Regions from separate parts of the Pseudoalteromonas sp. BZA4 genome, predicted to be linked through region 1. Evidence: predicted binding sites of a transcription regulator. Region 1 holds the regulator's gene; the other holds the start of a gene.
What was found. Region 1 encodes ArgR, which controls arginine synthesis, uptake and breakdown. Its sites were predicted from a motif close to ANTGAATANNTATTCANT; they were not measured.

Region 1 (8,729 bases):
CAAAATCACTCATGAGTCATTTGATAATTAAAGACTTAGCTTATCAGTACAATGTGACTCAGGTGTTGAGTGAACTAAACCTCAATGTTGAACAAGATGAAATCGTCTGTTTGCTTGGCGCAAGTGGCTGCGGCAAAACTACCACCCTAAAGGCAATTGCCGGAATTTTACAGCCTGAGCAAGGCTATATGAGTATTGATTCGAAAGTGGTCAACGATAGTGGGCTGTTTGTTGCACCGGAGAAACGTAATATTGGCATGATGTTCCAAGACTATGCGTTGTTTCCTCATTTAACGGTAAGCGACAACATTGCGTTTGGCCTAAGCAACATGAGTAAAGCGCAAAAGCGAGAGCGTGTCGATGAAATGCTTACCCTTGTTAAACTCGATGGTTGTGCAAAGCGATATCCGCATCAGCTTTCTGGTGGCCAGCAGCAACGAGTGGCAATAGCCCGTGCACTTGCTTACAAACCAAGTTTATTATTACTTGATGAGCCATTTTCGAATATTGATACACAAGTGCGTTTTGAGCTTATTGCCGATATACGTCGCATTATTAAAGCTCAGCAGGTTTCTGCGGTATTTGTTACCCACTCGAAGGAAGAAGCTTTCGCATTTGCCGACACGCTTGCGGTTATGCATGGCGGAAAAATCGCCCAACAGGGCTCTCCGGAGCAGTTATTTAGTCAACCTAACTCAAAGGTGGTTGCAGAGTTTCTTGGTACGGGCATATACTTAACGGCAAAAGTATTAACGCCAACTGAATACGAAACGGCGTTTGGTGTGGTTCACTCATTGACGGCAAGCAATACTAATTGTCAGCAAGGTCAAGTGTATATAAGGCCGCATCATATTCAGTTGTGTGAAGCTGCGCACAGTGACGCAAACAGTTTAACTATCTTGCACAGGCGTTTTATCGGTACGCGTTATGTATATCGTATCAATATTGCAGGGCAAGAGTGTGAAGTTGCTGCAGAGCAAGACCGCGTGTTAGCTGTTGAGCAGCCTGTAAAAATAAAAATAATGCCGCACACAGTCAATTTTTTTCATGATTAGTAATAAATAACAATCTTGAATCCTTGGCTTTGTGCAAATAACGAGAAGCTAAGGATTCACTATGGCGCAAGCGCAATCTGGGATTTGTGCTGAAGCAAACTTACATGGTTTGCACCTGTTTTTTAATGTTTACGATGGCCATGATGAGTCATTACGTAAAAAACTAAAACGCGTTAGCGTCATTCAAGATGAGTTTGCTGATCAGTTCTCAGAAGCTATGCTATCGTGTGTGGTTGCCCTTGGTGCTCAGTATTGGCCGCATATTCTGCCCGAGTTTATCCCAAGCCAATTGCAAAGCTTTCCGAATGTGACTCATAGTGAGCATGTGATTAGTGCTCAGCCATTTGACTTGTTTGTGCAAATTCGCTCTGACCGTGAAGATGTAAATCATCTATTTGCTCTGCAAATTCTAAAATTATTAACACCGGATGTTGAGCTGGTGGAGCAGGTCCGTAATTTTCGGTTTTTAGATGGACGTGATTTTAACGGCTTCATTTATGCAGGCGATACACCTCATGGCCGTCAAAAACGTAGTACAGCACTTATCGATAAACCGGGTTACTTTGAAGACCAAGGCAGTTATATTCATGTTCAGCGCTTTGTGCATGATTTGAGTGTCTGGCAGCATTTATCGTTGTCTGAGCAAGAGCAAATCATGGGGCGCACGCGTCTAGATAACACCTTGATTGTGCCTGCTGTAGAAACCAGTCATGCGGTTCGTAGTGAATTAAAAGATGAGCATGGCCAGCCACTATTGCTAAACCAAAGCATGCCATTTGGTGATGTGCATAAGCAGGGTATTTTAATGGTTTCGTGTGCTGCGCAAGGGGATGCGTTTGAGCAGGTATTAAAGAGTCGTTTGGGGCAGGGCGATTGCTATGATCATTGGCTCGATTTTACTCAAGCCGATATGGGATCTGCGTTTTTCGCCCCGTCAGTAAACTTCTTAAAGCAACTTTAAACGGTATCGAATAAAGTGCGCACGCGATCAAGCGTCACATCGATTTCAGAAATCTTCGCAGGGGCGATAAAAATAGTGTCGTCGCCTGCAATGGTGCCGAGTACACCATCTGCCTTACCGAGTGAATCAAGTAAACGAGCAATTAATTGAGCTGCGCCTGGGCTAGTGCGAATAATAATCATCATTTCGTTATGCATAATATCAATAACAAGCTGACGCAGTGGGCTTTTCGCTGTTGGCACACCCATTTCAGCCGGTAAACAATAGACCATTTCTTGTTTTGCATTGCGAGTACGTACTGCACCGAACTTGCTTAACATGCGAGAGACTTTACTTTGACTAATATTATCAAAGCCTTGCTCTTTTAATGCTTCGACAATCTCACCTTGTGAGCCGAAGTTTTCTTCTTTTAATAGCGCTTTAAACGCTTTGATCAGTGCTTCTTGTTTGTCTTGTGGTTGCATGTTGCCGTTTCTTTATTCATAAAATGTAGGGTAATTCTACACAACTCTGCATATTTATGCAGTATTAGTTTACAAAGTCGTCCAAAATGCTGTGTCTTTACAGCTAAGTTTACAACTATGGTCGAAATTATACGCGAAATAAGCAGGATAAATTTGTTTTTAGTCGCTAATTTCATTATCTTTAGGGCCACAAATATTTCCTACCTCAAATTACGGAGAATTCCAATGAAAGTTGCTGTTTTAGGCGCAGCTGGCGGTATCGGCCAAGCATTGTCTTTATTATTAAAAACAAGTTTACCTGCAGGTTCTGAATTATCGTTATACGATGTTGCCCCTGTTGTTCCTGGTGTAGCGGTTGATCTTTCTCACATCCCAACAGACGTTAAAGTTGAAGGCTTTGGTGCTGACAGCCTAGACGCAGCATTAGCTGGTTGTGATATCGTTCTTATCCCAGCGGGTATGCCACGTAAGCCAGGCATGGACCGTGCGGACCTTTTCAACGTAAACGCAGGTATCATCAAAACATTAGCTGAAGGCATCGTTAAAAACTGTCCTAAAGCGTTAGTAGGTATCATCACTAACCCAGTAAACGGCACTGTGCCAATCGTTGCTGAAGTATTCAAAAAAGCGGGTACTTACGATGCTAACCGTGTATTCGGTATCACAACGCTTGACGTGATCCGTTCAGAAGCATTTGTTGCTGAACTTAAAGGTTTAAGCGCAACTGACGTTAAAGTTCCTGTTATCGGCGGTCACTCAGGTACTACAATTCTTCCTCTTCTATCTCAAGTTGAAGGTGTTACTTTCACTGACGAAGAAGTTGCAGCATTAACTCCACGTATCCAAAACGCAGGTACTGAAGTTGTTAACGCTAAAGCGGGTGGCGGTTCAGCGACTCTTTCAATGGGTGCTGCAGCAGCACGCTTCTGTATGTCTTTAGTTAAAGGCTTACAAGGTGAAGAAGTAGTTGATTACGCATACGTTGCAGTTGAAAACGGTGACGCAGCATACTTCGCACACCCAGTTCGCCTAGGTAAAAACGGCGTTGAAGAAATCCTTTCTTACGGTGAGTTAAGTGCATTCGAAGAGCAAGCTAAAAACGACATGCTAGCTACACTTAACAAAGACATCCAAGAAGGTGTTGATTTCATCAACGGTTAATTCCGACAGATGATAGGCGATTTTTTAAATCGCCGAAAACAAAAAAGCCTGCAAATGCAGGCTTTTTTAATGGCTCGAATAAATAGCGTTTAGTGATCGCGGGCAACGGCGATACGGGCCAAACTCTCTAAGGCTTGTTTGTACGGTGTATCTGGTAAGAACGCAATACAAGCAATTGCTTTGTCAGCTTCTTGCTCAGCTTTTTGCATTGCAAACTCAAGGGCCTTAGTGTCAGCTAATGCCGCTAGAATGCTCTCTAAGTGGTCCATACCATTACCAAGCTCAATTGCTTCGCGTACTAGCTTAACTTGCTCTGGTGTGCCTTTTTGCATTGCGTAGATAAGCGGTAGGGTAGGTTTACCTTCAGCTAAATCATCGCCAATGTTTTTACCAAGTTGCTCGGCATCAGCGTTGTAATCAAGAACATCATCCACTAATTGGAATGCAGTGCCAAGATGCATACCGTATAAGTTTAATGCTTCAAGGGTTTGTTCGTCTTGCTCGGTAATAATTGCAGCAAGGCCGGTTGCAGCTTCGAACAATTTTGCCGTTTTGCTGTAAATAACCTGCATATAGCTTTGTTCTGTCGTGTCAGGGTCATTACAATTCATTAGCTGTAATACTTCACCTTCAGCGATGACATTGGTTGCATCAGCTAAAATTTGCATGATTGGCATTTTACCTAGGCCAACCATAAGCTGAAATGAACGTGTATAGATAAAGTCACCCACCAAAACGCTCGCTGCATTACCAAACTCTGCGTTGGCTGTAGGCGTACCACGGCGCAAATGTGACTCGTCGACAACGTCGTCATGCAATAAAGTTGCGGTATGAATAAATTCGATGATAGTGGCAAGCGTAATATGGTCTTTGCCCTCATAACCAAGTGCTTTTGCCGCTAAAATGGCCAACATAGGACGAACGCGTTTACCGCCACTGTTTACTATGTATAAACCGAGTTGGTTAACCAATGCGACATCTGAGCGCATTTGGGCATGTATAAGTTGATTGACGTCATCCATTTCATTTTCGATTAACGTCTGGATAGCTTTTATATCCATTGATCTCCGAGCCAATATTTATGGGTATACGGGGCTGATTGTACAACAAAAAAAGCGCTTGCTCGATATTTTGTGATGATTCAGTAAAAAAACACTGTAAAGTTTTTTATTTGAGATCAATTTTGCCAAGATAAATTTATAGCCTTGATTAATAAGTGATCAGCTTTTTGAATTTTCAAGGTGCGTATTATTAGCGTAATTTAATTGTCATGAGATCGTAAAAACCGCTTGGCATGTGGTGTTTTTAGGATAGAATAGGGGAAAATATTGAATTGCTCTCAATGCAGCTATTTTTTATTCATTTTATCGAAAAAGAGGCTTGCTAGTTTTTGCACATTAGCGTAAACTTCGCGCCCTATTGAAGAATATTTTAGTTGCGTCGATTTGAGGGCGCACAGACGGAGTTAATTATGTACGCGGTTTTCCAAAGTGGTGGTAAACAGCACCGTGTGACTGAAGGTCAAACAATTCGTCTTGAGAAATTAGACGTTGAAACTGGTGCAGCAGTTGAATTTGATTCAGTACTTTTAGTTGCTGATGGTGAGAAAATCGAGATCGGTGTACCGTTCGTAAACGGTGGTAAAGTAACAGCTGAGGTTGTTTCACACGGTCGCGGTGAGAAAGTTAAGATTGTTAAATTTAGACGTCGTAAGCATTCTCGTAAGCAAATGGGCCATCGTCAATGGTTCACTGAAGTTAAAATCACTGGCATTAGCGCTTAATTAGAGGTACTGAGAAATGGCACATAAAAAAGCAGCTGGTAGTACTCGTAACGGTCGCGATTCAGAAAGCAAACGCCTAGGTGTTAAGCGTTTTGGTGGCGAATCAGTTCTAGCGGGTAGCATCATTGTTCGTCAACGTGGTACTCGTTTCCACGCTGGCGCAAACGTAGGTATCGGTAAAGACCACACTATCTTCGCAAAAGCAGATGGTAAAGTTCAATTCGAACAGAAAGGTCCTTTAAACCGTAAATACGTAAATATCGTAGCTGAGTAATCATCTCGATATTTGAAAAACCCCGCCTTTGCGGGGTTTTTTGTTTTAAGGCACATAATAGTGCGTATAAATATATACCTAAGCGCCTTGGCATTGGGTGCTGAATAGGGCACTTAGGTATATAATAGAGTTATTAACAAGCCAATCTTAAAGTGAGTAATCATGAAGTTTGTAGATGAAGTAGAAATTCGTTGTGACGCGGGTGATGGCGGCAGCGGTGTCGTATCTTTCCGACGTGAAAAATATGTACCAGATGGCGGTCCTGATGGCGGCGACGGCGGCGATGGCGGCAGCGTTTATCTACAAGCCGATGAAAACTTAAATACGTTAATTGATTACCAATTTGAGCGTTTTCATAAAGCAGAGCGCGGCACAAATGGTCAAAGCCGTAACATGACTGGTAAAAAAGGCGCTGATTTAACGCTTAAGGTGCCTGTTGGTACACGTATCATTGATGTTGATACTGAAGAGTCATTAGGTGATCTGACTAAGCATGGTCAAAAGGTTGTTGTTGCAAAAGGTGGTTTCCATGGCTTGGGGAATGCACGTTTTAAATCAAGTACAAACCGTGCGCCACGTCAAAAAACACTAGGTACACCTGGTGAAGTTCGCAGCTTACGCCTAGAGCTAATGCTACTTGCTGATGTTGGCTTACTTGGTTTACCAAATGCTGGTAAATCAACGTTTATCCGCAGTGTTTCTGCAGCTAAACCAAAAGTGGCAGATTACCCGTTTACGACACTTATTCCTAATCTTGGTGTAGTACGCCCAGATTCGAATAAGTCATTTGTAATTGCTGATATCCCTGGTCTAATCGAAGGCGCTTCGGATGGCGCAGGCCTTGGTATTCGCTTCTTAAAGCACTTAGAGCGTTGTCGTGTATTACTGCATATCATTGATGTTATGCCTGTTGATGGCACAAATCCAGTTGATAATGCCTTTGCGATTATTAATGAGCTACACCAATATAGTCCTAAGCTTGCTGAAAAGCCGCGCTGGTTAGTATTTAACAAAATTGACCTATTACCAGAAGATGAAGCTGAAGCACTGTGTAATGAAATTGCCGAAGAGCTAGGTGAAGAGGTTAATGTTTACCGTATCTCTGCTGCTAATAAGCAAAATACCCAAGCACTATGTCATGATATTATGGCGCTACTTGATAGTATGCCGAAAGAGAAATTCGCTGAAGAAGAGAAAGAAGAAGTTGAATTTAAGTGGGATACTTATCATCAGAAAGCAACATCTCAAGACGATGATGATTGGGATGACGACTGGGATGATGATGACTACGATGTAGAAGTTATCTACCAACGATAAAATTTAAAACTGAAAAGGAGCCATGCGCTCCTTTTTTATTAATAAGAAAAAAGTATTAAAGGTTTAGTGTGAAAATTTCAATGATTGCTGCTATGGCAAATAACCGAGTAATTGGCCAAGATAACCAAATGCCATGGCATTTACCCGCCGATCTGCAACACTTTAAAAAAGTAACCATGGCAAAGCCTGTGATCATGGGCCGTAAAACATTTGAATCAATAGGTCGGCCTTTACCGGGTCGTCAAAATATTATTATCACGCGTAATGCTGATTACACAGCTGAAGGTATTGAGGTGGTTACTTCACCAGAGGCTGCGCTGGAATTGGTTGCTGATGTTGAAGAAGTAATGATTATAGGTGGCGGAAATATATACGAACAATTTCTATCTCAAGCAGATCGTCTATACTTAACATTCATCGACCTCGAAGTGGCCGGTGATACGCAGTTCCCAGATTACGAAAGTGTTGCTAATTGGACAGTTGCCGAGCAAGAAAAGCATCAGCCTGATAACAAAAACCCTTACTCGTATACTTTTGTAACCCTGTACAAAAACTCGTAACATTATTGCGGTAAAATTAATTAGTTGGTACAATATTAGACAATCTTGGTAAGAAGAAAGTATTACGTAAGGGCAAAATATGATGAAGTTACCAAATATGTTACTTGCAGCGGCTGTTGTTTCAGCGTCAGTTGCGTATACAGCACCAGCAAAAGCTGATGATCAATTAGCGGTTTCTATCTGTGAGTACATCGCAGCTGATGATAAAAACCGTTTACGTAGTAAGCTTAAAAGCTCACGTGTGAAAATTCGTAACATCTTTGATGCTGTAAAATGTAACGGCAACAATATGCTTCGTCATGCAATTGAAAGCGGCGCTGCGGATGCTGGTGAATACATCGTTAAGAACTTATCTAAAAGCTCTTTAGAAGACGGTGCAGACATCGCATGGGCAGAATCAAACGGCCACGGAGGTTCTCCACTAATCGCTGTTATTAAAGACCGCGCAGGCCTTTAATTGAAACGCCAATAGAATTTAAGAAACCGCACTCGTTGCGGTTTTTTTATGCCTGAAAAACGCTTCGTTAACTTCATACCTATTCGCAATAACTCGTTATTATTTTGTATTAAATAATGTGCCTGCATGGGGGATGCAGGAAAATATTAAGAGTAATCACCTCAAAAGATCATTTAATTAAGCGAGTTGCTATAAATAGATACAAAAAAACCGTGTTTGTTTTCACAAACACGGCTTCTATATGTTGTTAGCTCGTAGCTCGTTTATAGCTTCTTAAACTTTAAACGCATCTACCGATAAACGTAGTTCTTCCGCTAATTTAGCAACTTCTGAACTTGAAATATTGGTTTGGTTTGCGCCTTCAGCTGTTTGTTCAGCAATTGCTACAATCGACTCTAAGCGCTCGCTAATTTCTTGTGAAACTTGCTGTTGCTCATGAGCAGCTGTTGAGATCTCTTCACTTACGTTGTGAGCTTGCGCAACTGCTGCAGTGATTGAATCAAGGGCGGTATTTGCAAGGTCTGATTGCTCAACACACGACTCAGCTTGTTGCTTACCTTTCGACATTGCCGATACAGCAGCCTCAGCGCCAACCTGAAGCGATTCAATCATCGCTTGGATCTCTTGGGTCGATTCTTGAGTCTTGCTTGCTAGAGAGCGTACTTCGTCAGCAACTACGGCGAAGCCTCGGCCTTGT
Region 2 (8,729 bases), on a different contig from region 1:
ACTTAATTTCACCATCCCACTGGAAACCTAACCACTGCACATCTTCTTTAATCGAATTTACGTAGTTGATGTCTTCTTTTTCTGGGTTCGTATCATCAAAACGTAAGTTACAAAGACCTTGATAATCTTGGGCGATACCAAAATTCAAACAAATAGACTTTGCATGACCAATGTGTAAAAAACCGTTTGGTTCTGGTGGAAAACGCGTGTGTGTAGTCGCATGCTTACCGCTTGCTAGATCTTCGTCGATACGCGTTCTAATAAAGTTACTTGGGCGATTCTCAATTTCCGCCATAGGAGCATAATCCTCTGAATATTGCATGGTGACAAAACTAATGCATTATTACAAAAACAAACCCTAACATACAGTGGTTGCATCATGTTTATTGAAGATATTACGTCGATTGTTAAATACATAGTTCACAGACTCGACAAAATCGGTAAAAAAATTGTTCTAACGCAATAAAATGATCATTGACTAGCGATATAGTGCCGTCAGTTTCACTACCAATAAGGAAAAAAGATGGCTTCGCTCAATCAACATCGAGTCTATATTCCAAGCTCAGCACGTGCAAACCAGTATGTGTTAGTTGAATTTAAACCTACTGATGAGTTTTTTGCCCAGTTCACCAATGTGAGCTGTGCTTATAAGCGTCTTGCAAGGGAGTTATTTGCACTATGTGATGAGTATGAATTACATAATGTACACCTAATCGCCAACGATAAACTGCCAGTGGTTCGTTACCATGATGAGGCATATAGCTTAGAAACCGCTAAGCAAATTTTGTTTTTCTATAACCCACAATACCATGAAGCACATAATGTATTTGCTGATGGTGAGCAAAAATGCAAAAAAATTCGTTTATTATTCTTAGCGACCGGTGAAGATATTCGCGCTCATGCGGCTAGTTTTCATCATAATGTGCAAAGAGTGATCAACTCACTACAAGAAAAACTACTAAGCGGCCAACCACCTCTTAAAATTCGTGACCACCAACATCTAACTTATGATTTATTTGCTAAAGCAAAAGGTCACAAAGAAAGCTATGGCTATAAATTACGTAGCTTGTATCCACGTTACCAGTCTCGCCAATGTCATTTACCAAATGAACACAGTGAGATGACATACGCTGGGTTTTCGATTCCAGTAACTCGCGCCATTAAAACGCAATTCCAGCATATGTTGAACGAAGAAAATTATACGCAGTTTTATCAATATATCTTTGATGCATTCAAACGAGCATGTGATAAACGCGGATTAACACTCGGCGCTTTTATCGCTAACGGTACCCGCCCTATTGTTCGTAATAGCAATATTGATAACGCACAAAGTAACAGCGAACTGCAAAAACTAACCTTTGATTGCAGCTCTGAGCAGGTGCAATTACAACAGTATTGGGATGCAGATCAACTTGTGGATTCGCTACATTTTGTGATTGCCGCAGCTGATAAAGACAAGCATGACATTGGTTATGGTAAGTTTATGAATCAAGTGCAAAGTGCGATAAATGAAGTTACCGACGAGCTGGCATTTAATCCAACTCGCCAAGATTTACGCGTGCGTTTTTATCAGCACATTAACTATCAATATTAAGAGTATACCCAAGCCCCCTCAAGATGCAGAATTCAGCGTTTCACAGGTGCTTAATATCAAGGCGTTACTTTGCAAGAATGGCAGTCCCTTTTAAGAAGTAACAACGATGAGAGTAAGTGCCTGTGAAGCGCCCAAAGGGTTGGTTTAAAAGCAATTTATACTGCGTTATTGATTTTAACAATAGAACCACTATTACTTGCAATCAATGCCTTGCCTAAATTGCTTTTAATTCCAACTGAAACTCGCACCCTGAGGATGTTTGGGTATATAAGAGGTGACGCATGCGTCACCTCTTATTACCTAGCTTAGTTAAATCTAGCCGCAATACTTTAGAGCGGCGTTCATGGTTATAAAGCGCTTTTTTCTTCGCAGGTAGTTCATCAACTGTCACTATTTCAAAGCTTTGCTCTAAAAACCAGTGAATGCTACGTGTAGTGAGTGCAAATAAATGCGAATAACCCGCACGTTTAGCCTTATTAATAATAAACCTCAGTAGATAACTGCCGCGATCGGCATCTCGGTACTGAGGGTGAACAGCCAAACTTGCAAACTCCCCTACTTGTTCATCAGCAAACGGATACAAAGCCGCACACGCTATAATAAGACCATCACGCTCAATAACCGTAAATTGTTCAATTTCGATTTCTAGCTGTTCACGAGAACGGCGCACCAAATAGCCTTGCTGTTCAAGGGGTCTTATAAGGTTAATGATTCCGGTAATATCAGCAATACTTGCACTTCGTAATTGCTCAGAGCTTTGTGGTGCGATTTGTGTACCAATACCATCTAAAGAGAACAGCTCTTGTAATAAGGCGCCATCTTCTTTGTAACTAACAAGATGGCAACGATGTACGCCACCTCGACAAGCATCAATTGCAGCTTGTAAGAATACGGTTGCGCTTACACATGAGTCAGGTTGCTTGCGATAGTTTACTAGTAGCTGCTCAGCTTCATTTGGCATTAGCTCTGCAATCGCCTCACCATTTTCATCCAAAATACCGGCTTCTTTACAAAAGCCAAGCATTTTATCGGCGCGTAGTTTGAGAGCTACTTGCGTAGCAATTTCTTCAGCAGTTAAGTTAAAACTTTCACCTGTGACAGATGCCGCTATTGGCCCAAGCAGAACAATTCCGTTGTTATCTAACTGGTGGCGAATACCCGCAACATCGATACGTCTCACTCTACCTGAATGATGATAGTCCACACCTTCATCAACACCTAAAGGCTGAGCAATAACAAAATTACCAGTCACCACATTTAAAAATGAGCCCGACATAGGTGTACTACTTAAAGACGTAGATAAACGCGCTGTTATATCGAACTGCATCGCACCCGCTACTTTTTTGATCACATCAAATGTTGCGTTATCAGTTACCCGTATCTCATTATGAAACTGACTAGTTATGCCAACTTGTTCAAGCGCTGCGTTAAACTGTGGGCGAGCACCAAACACTAAAACAATCTTAATACCAAGACTAGTTAATAGCGCGACATCGTTGATGATGCTGCGACAACCAGACTGATCGATCGCCTCTCCGCCAAGCATAACAACGAATGTTTTACCGCGGTGAGCATTAACGTATGGGGTTGACTGGCGAAATCCATCTACCAATTCTGTGGTACGCACGTAATATTTACCTTATTAAAGTCGAATGTTTTAATAAAAACAGATATACAAGCCACAAGTGTAGAGAATTTATATTCACAAATAAAGCATTATTATTCTTAATTTGTGATTGGAATTTTCTTGTAGGGAACAAAAAAGTGATAGATACAAAAAAGGCCCGCAAAAGCGAGCCTTTTTAAGAGATTAAAACTGATTACCAGCCTGTTTTCTCTTTAAGTGCAGCACCGATGTCAGCTAGTGAACGTACAGTTTTTACGCCAGCAGCTTCTAATGCAGCAAATTTCTCATCAGCAGTACCTTTACCGCCTGCGATGATTGCACCAGCGTGACCCATACGCTTACCTGGAGGTGCAGTAACACCCGCAATGTAAGAAACAACTGGTTTAGTCACGTTGTGCTTGATGTATTCTGCAGCTTCTTCTTCTGCAGTACCACCGATTTCACCGATCATAACGATAGCTTCAGTTTGCTCGTCTTTTTCGAACATTTCTAAAACGTCGATGAAGTTAGTGCCAGGGATTGGGTCACCACCGATACCAACACATGTTGATTGGCCGAAACCAGCGTCAGTAGTTTGCTTAACCGCTTCGTAAGTAAGAGTACCAGAACGTGATACGATACCAACTTTACCAGGCTTGTGGATGTGACCAGGCATGATACCGATCTTAGTTTCACCCGGAGTGATAACACCTGGGCAGTTAGGACCGATCATACGAACACCAGTTTGATCAAGCTTAACTTTAACGTCAACCATGTCTAGTGTTGGGATACCTTCAGTGATACAAACGATTAGCTCGATGCCAGCATCGATAGCTTCTAAGATTGCATCTTTACAGAAAGGTGCTGGTACGTAGATAACTGATGCAGTTGCGCCAGTTGCTTCAACAGCGTCACGTACAGTGTTGAATACTGGAAGACCAAGGTGCGTTTGACCGCCTTTACCTGGGCTTACACCACCAACCATTTGTGTACCGTACTCAAGCGCTTGCTCAGAGTGGAAAGTACCTTGGCCACCTGTGAAACCTTGACAGATAACTTTTGTATCTTTATTGATTAATACAGACATTATTTGCCCTCCGCAGCAGCAACAACTTTTTCAGCTGCGTCTGTTAGTGATTCAGCAGCGATGATGTTAAGGTCAGACTTAGCTAGTACTTCACGACCAAGTTCAGCGTTAGTACCTTCTAAACGTACAACTACAGGAACGTTAACACCTACTTCTTTAACTGCGCCGATGATACCTTCTGCGATCATGTCACAACGTACGATACCACCAAAGATGTTAACTAAAACAGCTTTAACGTTGTCGTCAGATAAGATGATCTTGAATGCTTCAGATACACGCTCTTTAGTTGCACCGCCACCAACATCTAGGAAGTTAGCTGGCTTGCCACCGTGTAGGTTTACGATGTCCATAGTACCCATTGCTAGGCCTGCACCGTTAACCATACAACCAACGTTACCGTCTAGTGCAACGTAGTTAAGCTCGAAGCTTGCAGCGTGAGCTTCACGCGCATCTTCTTGTGAAGGATCGTGCATTTCACGGATTTTAGGTTGACGGTAAAGCGCGTTACCATCTACACCGATTTTACCGTCTAGACAGTGAAGGTTACCTTCGTCTGTGATTACTAGCGGGTTGATTTCTAATAGAGCGAAATCGAAATCGTTGAACATGTTAGCAAGACCCATGAAGATCTTAACGAACTGTTTCATTTGAGTAGGGTTTAAACCTAGTTTGAAGCCTAACTCACGAGCTTGGTAAGCTTGAGGACCAACTAGTGGATCGATCTCAGCTTTGTGAATTAGTTCTGGAGTTTCTTCTGCAACTTGCTCGATTTCAACACCACCTTCAGTAGATGCCATGAAAACAACTTTACGAGAAGCACGATCTACTACAGCGCCAAGGTATAATTCGTTAGCGATGTCAGTGCAGCTTTCAACAAGAATTTTTGATACTGGCTGACCATTTTCGTCTGTTTGGTAAGTAACTAAGTTTTTACCTAACCAGTTCGCAGCGAACTCTTTAACTTCGTCAGTTGTTTTAACTAGCTTAACACCGCCAGCTTTACCACGGCCACCTGCGTGAACCTGTGTTTTAACAACCCACATATCACCGCCGATTTTCTCAGCAGCTGCTGCAGCTTCTTCAGGTGTATCGCAAGCGAAACCTTGAGAAACTGGTAAACCATATTCGGCAAAAAGTTGTTTTGCCTGATACTCATGCAAATTCATGATGCTTTATCCAATTTTTTATACTAAAAGAGCTGAATATTTATGCAAAATAAACAGCTATCCCAAATTGCGCACTTAGTATAAATCCCAAGGCTCCACATGAAAACCCCAGTTAGACCAAAGGCGCAAAAAAAAAGCTGTGAACGAGGTTCACAGCTTAGTTTTCATACAACCAGATTAAACATCTAGTAGTAAACGAGTCGGATCTTCAAGTAACTCTTTAATTGTTACTAAGAAACCTACTGATTCTTTACCATCGATTTGGCGGTGATCATAAGATAACGCTAAGTACATCATTGGTAAGATTTCAACTTTACCATTTACAGCCATAGGACGCTCTTGGATTTTGTGCATACCTAAAATTGAAGACTGTGGTAAGTTGATGATTGGTGTAGATAGTAATGAACCGAATACACCACCGTTAGTGATAGTGAAGTTACCACCTGTCATATCATCAAGTGATAATTTACCGTCACGACCTTTAAGCGCTAGCTCACGGATACCTTTTTCGATTTCAGCAACTGATAGCTTGTCACAGTCTTTAAGAACTGGAGTAACAAGACCACGTGGTGTAGAAACCGCGATGCTGATGTCGAAGTAGTTGTGATAAACAATATCATCACCGTCGATAGACGCATTTACTTCAGGGAAACGCTTAAGTGCTTCAGTAACTGCTTTCACGTAGAAAGACATGAAGCCTAAACGGATACCGTGACGCTTTTCGAATACTTCTTGGTACTGCTTACGAAGGTCCATGATTGGCTTCATGTTAACTTCGTTGAAAGTCGTTAACATTGCCGTTGAGTTTTTCGCTTCAAGAAGACGATTAGCGATTGTTTTACGTAAACGAGTCATAGGAACACGTTTTTGTGTACGGTCACCCATAGGTGCTGCTGGCGCTGATACTTCTGCTTTAGGCGCTGCTGCCGGTGCTTTTAAGAATGTATCAACATCTTCTTTAGTTACACGGCCATTTTTGCCAGTACCTTTAATTTTTGATGCATCAAGGCCTTTCTCAGCGATTAAACGACGAACTGACGGCGTTAACACGTCAGAGCTGTCATTTGATTCGCTTGCTGGTGCTGCTTCAGCTTTAGGAGCTGCTGCTGCCGGTGCTGCACCCGCTTTAACTGTACCAATAACTTGCTCACCAAGTACTGTTTCGCCTTCAGCGTGAATGTGCTCACCCATGATACCGTCTTCTTGAGCAACAACTTCAAGAACAACTTTATCAGTTTCGATGTCAACAAGGTTTTGGTCGCGTGTTACCGCTTCACCTGGTTGAACGTGCCAAGTAGCAATTGTCGCGTCTGCGACTGATTCTGGAAGTACAGGTACTTTAATGTCCACTTCTTTACCTTCTGATGCTGGTGCTGATTGCGCCGCTGGCGCGTCTTCTGATTTAGCTGGTGCTGATTCGTCACTTGCTGGTGCAGCATCTGCATCACCAAGTAATGCAATTACTTGTTCGCCAAGTACCGTTGCACCTTCTTCTTGTGAAATTTCAGTGATTACACCGTCATTTGGTGCAACAACTTCTAAAACAACTTTATCTGTTTCGATATCTACTAAGTTTTGGTCGCGGCTTACTTTGTCGCCAACACTTACGTGCCATGTTGCAACAGTAGCATCAGCAACCGACTCAGGAAGTACAGGAACTTTAATTTCTGTGCTCATTGCTTATCCTTTCTTTTCAATAGTAAGCGCATCTGCAACGAGCGCTTGTTGTTCTTTATTATGCACTGACATGTAACCACACGCTGGTGATGCTGATGCTTTACGACCTGCGTAAGTTAATTTAGCACCGGCTGGGATTGCATCAACAAAGTGGTGTTGAGAACAATACCATGCACCTTGGTTTTGTGGCTCTTCTTGACACCAAACAAAATCTTTAACGTGTTGGTAACGCTGCATGATTGTATCCATCTCAGCGTGTGGGAATGGATATAATTGTTCTACACGAACAATAGCAATGTTATTTAATTCTTGCTTACGACGCTCTTGTAGTAGCTCGTAGTAAACTTTACCGCTACAGAATACAACGCGTTCTACTTTCTCTGCAGCAATATCATCGATTTCATCGATCATATTGTGGAATACACCTTCAGATAACTCTTCAAGTGTAGATGTTGCCAACGGGTGACGAAGTAGCGACTTAGGCGTCATAACAATCAATGGACGACGAAGTGGACGTACTGATTGACGACGAAGCATTGCATAAACTTGCGCAGGTGTTGAAGGAACACATACTTGCATGTTGTGATCAGCACACAACTGTAAGAAACGCTCTAAACGTGCCGAGCTATGCTCAGGACCTTGACCTTCATAACCGTGTGGAAGTAAACATGTAAGACCACATAAACGGCCCCACTTCTGCTCACCTGAACTTAAGAATTGGTCAAATACAACTTGTGCACCGTTAGCGAAGTCACCAAATTGTGCTTCCCACATTACAAGTGACGTAGGTTCAGCTGTTGCGTAACCATATTCAAATGCAAGTACCGCTTCTTCAGAAAGAACTGAGTCATACACTTCAAATGCGCCTTGCTTTTCGCTGATATTTTGCAGCGGCAAGTATGTTGATGCATCTTTTTGGTTATGAACAACAGCATGACGGTGGAAGAATGTACCACGGCCTGAATCTTGACCTGTTAAACGGATATCTGTACCTGCATCAACAAGGGTTGCATAAGCAAGTGTTTCAGCCATACCCCAGTCAAGTGGTTTTTCACCTGTCGCCATTAGCTTACGGTCGTCGTAGATTTTCTTAACGCGCGACTGTGCTTTGTGACTTTCTGGGAAGCTTGCTACTTTTTCGCCAAGCTCTTTTAACTTCTCAACCGATACTGTTGCATCGTACTCAACATCCCAATCGTGACCAACAAACTTAGCCCAATCAGAAGAGTGCGATGTTTCTAGTTGAATTTCTTCAACAACACAGTTGCCTTTGTCTAAACCGTTACGGTAATCATCAGCAAGTGCTTTTACTTCATTTTCTGAGAATGAACCTTCAGCAACTAATTGGTCTGCGTAAATTAGACGAGGTACTGGATGCTTTTTGATCTTTTGGTACATAAGTGGTTGAGTCGCGTTCGGCTCATCCGCTTCGTTATGACCATGACGGCGATAACATACTAAATCAATCACTACATCACGTTTAAACTGGTTTCTGAAATCAAGTGCGATTTGAGTAACAAATGCAACCGCTTCAGGGTCGTCAGAGTTAACGTGGAAAATTGGTGCCTGAACCATTTTCGCAATATCAGTACAGTATGG

Region 2: a site for ArgR is predicted at 3,284-3,301, ahead of argA (amino-acid N-acetyltransferase). Genes of this name have one in related genera too.

Annotation. Positions count from the first base shown of each region.
Region 1 covers NZ_JBECOT010000007.1:80,507-89,235, reverse strand. Annotated here, with positions in the region: gene ABMY41_RS04915 (iron ABC transporter permease) at 1-15, shown strand, start outside; gene ABMY41_RS04910 (ABC transporter ATP-binding protein) at 12-1,055, shown strand; gene ABMY41_RS04905 (Dyp-type peroxidase) at 1,117-2,016, shown strand; gene argR (transcriptional regulator ArgR) at 2,013-2,480, opposite strand; gene mdh (malate dehydrogenase) at 2,706-3,641, shown strand; gene ispB (octaprenyl diphosphate synthase) at 3,731-4,702, opposite strand; gene rplU (50S ribosomal protein L21) at 5,113-5,424, shown strand; gene rpmA (50S ribosomal protein L27) at 5,441-5,698, shown strand; gene cgtA (Obg family GTPase CgtA) at 5,861-7,015, shown strand; gene folA (type 3 dihydrofolate reductase) at 7,084-7,575, shown strand; gene ABMY41_RS04865 (DUF3718 domain-containing protein) at 7,655-8,032, shown strand; gene ABMY41_RS04860 (methyl-accepting chemotaxis protein) at 8,306-8,729, opposite strand, start outside.
Region 2 covers NZ_JBECOT010000001.1:209,398-218,126, reverse strand. Annotated here, with positions in the region: gene glnS (glutamine--tRNA ligase) at 1-295, opposite strand, end outside; gene ABMY41_RS00900 (DUF3083 family protein) at 524-1,594, shown strand; gene argA (amino-acid N-acetyltransferase) at 1,881-3,221, opposite strand; gene sucD (succinate--CoA ligase subunit alpha) at 3,415-4,287, opposite strand; gene sucC (ADP-forming succinate--CoA ligase subunit beta) at 4,287-5,453, opposite strand; gene odhB (2-oxoglutarate dehydrogenase complex dihydrolipoyllysine-residue succinyltransferase) at 5,631-7,130, opposite strand; gene ABMY41_RS00875 (2-oxoglutarate dehydrogenase E1 component) at 7,134-8,729, opposite strand, start outside.